DNA from 3 places in the Rhizorhabdus phycosphaerae genome. Region 2 is predicted to be linked to each of the others. Evidence: predicted binding sites of a transcription regulator. Region 2 holds the regulator's gene; each other region holds the start of a gene.
What was found. The regulator LexA, encoded in region 2, represses DNA repair genes until DNA is damaged. The targets are predictions, from matches to a motif close to GTTCCNCNCTTGTTCT.
Positions count from the first base shown of each region.

Region 1: G6P88_RS19960 (S24 family peptidase) is a predicted target of LexA. The motif match lies at 1,289-1,304, and genes of this name have one in related genera.
Region 3: G6P88_RS01085 (DNA recombination protein RmuC) is a predicted target of LexA. The motif match lies at 922-937, and genes of this name have one in related genera.

Region 1 is NZ_CP049107.1:4,279,788-4,282,049, forward strand. Features, by position in the region: gene G6P88_RS19950 (hypothetical protein) at 1-751, shown strand, start outside; gene G6P88_RS19955 (hypothetical protein) at 741-1,067, opposite strand; gene G6P88_RS19960 (S24 family peptidase) at 1,356-2,009, shown strand; gene G6P88_RS19965 (hypothetical protein) at 2,034-2,213, opposite strand.
Region 2 is NZ_CP049107.1:2,368,085-2,370,346, reverse strand. Features, by position in the region: gene G6P88_RS20435 (ComEC/Rec2 family competence protein) at 1-87, shown strand, start outside; gene G6P88_RS10835 (GNAT family N-acetyltransferase) at 129-620, shown strand; gene G6P88_RS10830 (VOC family protein) at 682-1,056, shown strand; gene lexA (transcriptional repressor LexA) at 1,104-1,769, opposite strand; gene G6P88_RS10820 (molybdopterin molybdotransferase MoeA) at 1,827-2,262, opposite strand, start outside.
Region 3 is NZ_CP049107.1:215,389-217,650, reverse strand. Features, by position in the region: gene G6P88_RS01085 (DNA recombination protein RmuC) at 1-909, opposite strand, end outside; gene G6P88_RS01080 (adenylate/guanylate cyclase domain-containing protein) at 1,036-2,262, shown strand, end outside.

The DNA.
Region 1 (2,262 bases), 1.9 Mb from region 2:
CGTGGACCCATTGCCCATCATCTCGGCGCCCCCGCCATTGGCTGGCGCTACGTCCTTCCTGCCAGAGGCCTTCGATCTGAGAAGTGGGACTTTTGCGCCTGCCGAGCCGGTTCAGGGCCAGGAGCCCGAAGCTCCATTGGATCTGAATTTCGCGACGTCGCTGCCGACCGACAGGCCCCATGCGTCTCCGGTGGCAGATTCCCCCATGCCCTCCTTCGTTTCGCCCGTGACGCCGAACATTTCGGCCGCCCCGCTTTATCCGCCGGTGGAGGAGCCCATCCGGCCGGCCATTCCGCGCGCCGCGGCACCGGGCCTCGACCGGGCCCGCCTGGAGGATCTGCTCGAGCGGCTCGAGCGGAGTCTGGAAAATCGTCGGGCCGCAGCGGCTGCTCGGCCGCCGGCTGGAGCCGCAGAGGCGTTGGCGCCGCAGGCCCCGCCTTCCGTAGCACCATTGGCGGTTCAGACCCCGGTGGTTCCGGACGCTCGGGCCGTCCCGTCATTCGATAGCGGTCGCACGGCTGTCCCAGCTGCTGAGAGCATCGCGACATTTTTCGCTCCCGACCCACTTCCCGGCGCGCGCCGCGAGGCGGAAGCCGCGCCCGGCCCGGTCTCTGAGCCCGCGCCGAGACTCGATCCCTTGCCAGTGAAGCGGCCGCCGGCTGCTGCCGGCCCCGGCGCGGCCAATGATGCGCTGCTCGAACAGCCGCTTCATCTCACGCTCGAGCAGTTGCGGCAGATGATCAGGCGCTGAGCGCGCTGCCGGCCTCCAGGGTCAGCGCCCGCAGGCGAACCATCTGTCCGGCCGCCTGGGGCTCGCCGCCGTCCACCGAGAGCTCGACGAGCAGGTGCCCCGGCAGGCGTAGGTCGGCCTCGATCGAGGCATGGCGCAGATCGCGCAGCGCGCCTTCGACGTCGGGTCCCTCCAGGACGACATCCAATATGTGCCGCTCGCCGTCGAACAGCAGGCTGCGCCAGGGGGTGGTGTCCGACCGCATCGCGTGAAGCCGGGCATTAGGGCGGCAACGCGATCGCAGCGCTGCGAGGAGCGCTTTTGCCGGATCGGTCATCGCGCCTGCTCCGGCATCCGTGCCTGTCGTTCGGCAAGATAGGCCCTCACCTTATGGACCGTTCCCGCACGCGGCTCCCGTCCCCTGCGCAGGCTCGCGACGAAAGCCGGATCTCCCAGTACCTCGCGACCGAAGCGGGACGGTGCGGTCCCTGTCTGTCTGAGATGTCGTTCGATATCCCGCAGAAGATACATTGACGCTTCCTTTCAGGCGAATCATATGTTCCCTATATGTTCTTTCCCTATTTCCTACTTGTCTAGGAAAAATCCTATCGCTATGCGGTGAGCCATGGCCGACGACGTTCGCAGCATCCTGGATGCGCTGATCCGCGAGAGAGGGGAGGATTATTCGTCCCTGTCCCGGCTGATCGGTCGCAATCCGGCCTATATCCAGCAGTTCATCAAGCGCGGGACGCCGCGGCGCCTGTCGGAAGAAGACCGTGTCAGGATCGCGGCCTATCTTCGCGTGCCCGAGGCACAGCTGGGCGGGCGGGCGGAGGCATCGGCCCGTCCCGCTGCCAGGGGCGATGCCCCCCTCCTGCAGGCCGTCCCCCGGATCGAGGTGCGCGCTTCAGCGGGCCCCGGCGGCATGGCGGAAATCGAGGAGCAGGGGCGTCCGATCGCTTTCGATCCGCTGCTGTTGAAGGAGATCGGCGCACAGCGGACGTCGCTGTTATCGGTGATCAGGGTGTCGGGCGATTCGATGGAGCCGACGCTATATGATCGCGACGACATCCTCGTCGACCGCAGCGCGACCACGGCCGTTTCGGGTGCCATTCACGTCCTGCGGCTGGACGATCTGCTGATGGTCAAGCGGCTCGTCAGAGAAGGGGCCGCCTGGATCATCTGCAGCGACAACCCCGCCTATCCCGCGATACGGGATTTCGATCCGGCGGCGCTGCAGCTCATCGGTCGGGTCTTGTGGTGCGGACGCAAGCTGTAGCGGCGCGTGCCCGTCCGTCGTGGGTCAGCCGCGACGGCGATCGTAGAAATAGAGCGCCAGCGTAATCGCCGTTCCGACGGCCGCACCGATGACGGTTCCGGCCGAAGGTTGTCCCTGTTGCGCGCCGATAAGGGCACCCGCGAGGATCGAGAAGGCGATGATTGCCCCACCCGCGCGGGACGCGCTGCCGCTTTGCTTTTCCATGCGTGCCCCATGCCACGACAGCCGTGGCGGCGCCAGCCATGTCCCGCTT
Region 2 (2,262 bases):
GGCATGGCGATCGATCTCGACCGCGGCGGCGTGGCGACCGTCGCGGCGGAGGCGGGGCGCCATCCCTGGGTAAGGTTCGATCAATGAGCGGATGTGACGGGGGCAGGCCCTTATTGCGGACGGCTCGATTGCTGCTGCGGCCCGCGAGACCCGGCGATCTCGACGATCTTCATGCGATCCTCTCGGACGTTCGGTCGATGCGCTACTGGTCGACCCCGCCCCATGCCGAGATCGGGCAGACCGCCGACTGGCTGGCCGATACGATGGCGATCCCGCCCGAGGAGGGAGAGGACTTCGTCATCGAGCGCGAAGGCCGGGTAATCGGGAAGGCCGGGCTCTACCGCTTTCCCGAGATCGGCTTCATCCTGCACCCCGACCATTGGCGGCAGGGGCTGGCGCGAGAGGCTTTGGCTGCCGTGATACACCGCGCCTTCACGGTTCATCGCCTGCCGCGCATCCTCGCCGACGTCGATCCCGACAATGCGGCGTCGCTCGCTCTGTTGCGTGGGCTGGGCTTTCTGGAAACGGGGCGTGCCGAGCGGACCTGGCTCGTTGGTGGCCGCTGGTGCGACAGCGTCTATCTCGCGCTCGATGCCGGGGATCGGCGCGTCGGGCGCTAGACGGCATTGGCAGTCGCCCGGGGTCGCCCTATCACCCGCCCGACCGAACAAGAGGAGAGAGATGATGGAATTGCGCTACGTCACCGTGGGCACCAACGACATGGAAAAGGCGCTTGCCTTCTACGCCGATCTGCTGGCGACGCAGGGTGCGACGAAGATGTTCGACCATCCGAGTGGGGGCGCGGTGTTCGGCAAGGAGGGCAAGCCGATGCTGGGTCTCGTCCGTCCGTTCGACGGCAAGGATGCGACCGCCGGCAATGGCACGATGATCGCGTTCGAGCTGGAAAGCCGCGAGGCGGTCGACGCCTTCCATGCCAAGGCGCTGGCGCTGGGCGGGGCCGACGAAGGCGCGCCGGGCGAGCGTGGCCCGGGCTTCTACATGTCCTATTTCCGCGATCTCGACGGCAACAAATTCTCGGCCTGCAAATTCGGCTGAGCTGATGGGCGCCCGGTCCCATTGCGGGGCCGGGCCTGCCGATCGGATCAGTAGCGGCGCAGCAGTCCGGCGAGCTTGCCCTGGATCTGCACCTGATCCGGGCGATAACGCTGCGGATCATAGGAGCGGTTGGCCGGATCGAGCCGGACCATGCCGCCTTCGCGCCGGAAATATTTCAGCGTCGCTTCATGGTCGGCGATCAGCGCCACCACGATCTCGCCGTCGCGGGCAGTCTCCGCGCGGCGGATGAGCGCATAGTCGCCATCGAGAATGCCGGCCTCGACCATCGAGTCTCCCGACACCTCCAGCGCATAATGTTCGCCCGGGCCGAGCAACGCGGCGGGAACCGAGAGCGAGCTCTGTCCCTCCATCGCCTCGATCGGCAGGCCGGCGGCGATGCGGCCGTGCAGCGGAATCTCGAGCACATTCTCGTTCGCGGCCTGCGGCACGACAGCCGGAGCCTTCGCCTTGGCGGTGGACGCCGCGACCTTTCCCGACATTTCCGGCACACGCAGCACTTCCAGCGCGCGGGCGCGATTGGGCAGGCGGCGGATGAAATTGCGTTCCTCGAGCGCGCTGATCAGGCGGTGCACGCCCGACTTGGACTTGAGCTCCAGCGCTTCCTTCATTTCCTCGAAGGAAGGCGAGACCCCGGTCGCCGACAGGCGCTCCTGGATGAAGCAGAGCAGTTCATGTTGCTTGCGCGTGAGCATGGTCTTTGACCCCATCGGGAACGGACGGGGAACATTTAGGCAACTGTAGGAATCTTGTCAAGCGAAGGGCAGGATCTCCACCTCCGCGCCCTCGGGAAGGGGGGGGGCCTCGGCCTCGCGGATGATCAGCAGCTCGGCCTGAACAAGGGCTGCGAGCCCGGCGCTGTCCTGTCCGGACAGGGGCTCGACCGCGCCTTCGGCCCAGCGCGCGCGGACATATTCGGCGCGGTTGCCGGTCGAGGGAAGCGGTTTTGCGAGCCTCGCGGTCGCGGGCCTCGGCACGGGGCGGGCTGCGCCGAGAAGATGGGCGATGAGCGGTTTGGCGAACAGCATCGCGGTCACGAAGGCCGACACGGGATTGCCGGGCAGGCCCAGCACGATCGCGTCGCGCAATGTGCCGATCATGACCGGCTTTCCGGGCTTCATTTTCACCCGCCAGAAGTCGATCCTGGCTCCTACCTGTTCGAGCGCCGGCAGCACCAGGTCATGGTCA
Region 3 (2,262 bases), 2.2 Mb from region 2:
GAAATGCTCTCCGGGAATGTACATCACGACATAGTCGGCGGCCTCGCCGAAGCGATCCCAATAGCTCTTCTGTCCCAACTGGCTGGCATGGGTGCGCAGGGCCGCAGCATGGGCCTTGAGGGACGCAGTGCGCGCGACCTCGTCGACCTGCTCGGCCGCGTCCATATAGGCGTTGAACGAGCATTTGGCGTCGATGATCAGCTTGCGCCCACCCGGCAGCCGCACGACGACGTCGGGGCGCAAGCGGCCATCCTCGGTATCGACCGAAACCTCGGTCGCGAAATCGGCATAGGGTGACAGGCCGGACTGTTCGAGCACGTTGCGCAGCGACTGCTCTCCCCAACGGCCCCGCGCCTTGGGGCTGGCGCGCAGGGCATTGACGAGCTTCGCGGCCTCATCGCGGACCTGACCCTGCCCTACCCGCACCTGCTCGACGGCCTCGCGCAGCCCGGCATAGCTGTCGACCCGCTCCTTCTCGACGCGCTGTAGCCCCTCCTCATAGCGCTTCAGCGTGGTTTCGACCGGCGTCAGCAGCGCCTTGAGCTGTGCCTCGCTCTTCTCGCCCGCCTGATGGAAGCGTTGATCCGCGCGCTCGAGAAACTGCCGCTGCGCCTGATCGAGCAGCCGGCTGCCGACCTCGGCGAACTGGGCCGACAGTTGATCCTTGGCCTCCTTCATCTGCGCGATCTGTGCCTCGAACGCCTCGGCGCGCGCGCTCCTCTCGGCGGCGAGCGCCGCCGCCTCGCGTTCGGACCGCGCAAGCGCCTCGCGCGCCGCGTCGAGTTCGCGCCGAAGGGTCGCAATATCGCCCGCCTGACTGGCAGCCATTCTTCCACGCACCACCCAGCCCAGGGCGAGACCGAGGAGCAGGAACAGGGGCAGAGCAAGCAGAAGATCGAGCGATGACATGGATTTTTCCCTGGAACAGAAAGCGAACCGTGCCGCCGCGCCATTCGGAATGCAAGAGCAACTGCGCTCTTTCCATTGGCGCAGCAGGGGCTAATATCGCCGCGGGGATTTAACGGGGGTCATTGCATGGCTGAACAAGGCCGGAAGGCGTCGCTTGGCGCGCGGGTTGCGGCATTCTGGCCGACGGCGCGCAAGACGCTGCGGCAGATCGGCACGACGCGCCTGATCGTGACGGCGATCTTCCTGGTGCTCGGCCTTATGTTCGCGCGCTACAGCTGGAACATCATGCTGGCCCGCGACGCCGAGCGCGCGCTTTACGACGTGCGCGCTCTCCTCGCCGCACCGCATGTCGAAACCGACCAGCGCATCGTGATGGTGACCTTCAACGAGGAGACGCTGCGGCTGACCGGACGGCGATCGCCGCTCGATCGTGCCATGCTGGCCAACGCTCTCGTCCAGCTCGACAAGATGAAGCCCAAGGCGATCGGCATCGATATTCTGATCGACCAGCCGACACCCGAAGACCAGACACTGATCGACGGCTTCCGGACGATGAAGACGCCGACCTATCTGGGGCTCGCGACGAACAAGAGCAACCCGGCCTTCATGACCTATGACCAGGAGATCTTCCTGCGGGATTTCCAGAAGAAGACCGCCCCCGGCAACGTCCATTTCACCAGCATCCGGCTGGAGGCCGACCAGGATGGCGTGATGCGCAGCTGGCCCGGCCAGCCTGCCGACCTTCCGCCGCTGATGGCCAATTCGCTGACACAGGGTTTTCCCGAATATCGCGACCATCAGGGCTCGATCCGTTATCGCCTGCCCGTCAATTACGAACGCCCCGTGTTCGACAAGCTTCCGGTCGAGTTGATCGCCAATCCCGATCTGCTCGAAGCTTTCAGGCCCCAGATCGAGGGGCGTTACGTCCTCATCGGCGGCAACATCCCCGACGTCGACCAGTTCACCACGCCCGCCTCACGTATGAAGGACCCGCAGACGGGCCGTGTCGGCGAGACGACGATCGGCCTCGAAATCCACGCCACCCTGCTCGGGCAAATGCTCGACCGCTTCATGTTCAAGCCGATCCCCCAATGGGGCCTTTGGCTGATCGCGATCGGCGTCGTCCTGCTCGGCGCGCTGACGGCCATGGGAAATCTCCGCCTTTGGAAGCTCGCACTGCTGTTGATCGTCCAGGCCGGCGCCGTCGTCGCCCTGCCCTTCTTCTGGCAGTTCCATGGCATCGACACGCAGGGGCTTCCGGTGTTCGGCTGGCTGCTCGGCTGGATCTTCTCCTTCTCGGCCGTTGGCACGGCAGCGCGCGGCATCGGTTCGGAGCAGCGCAACTTCGCCCAG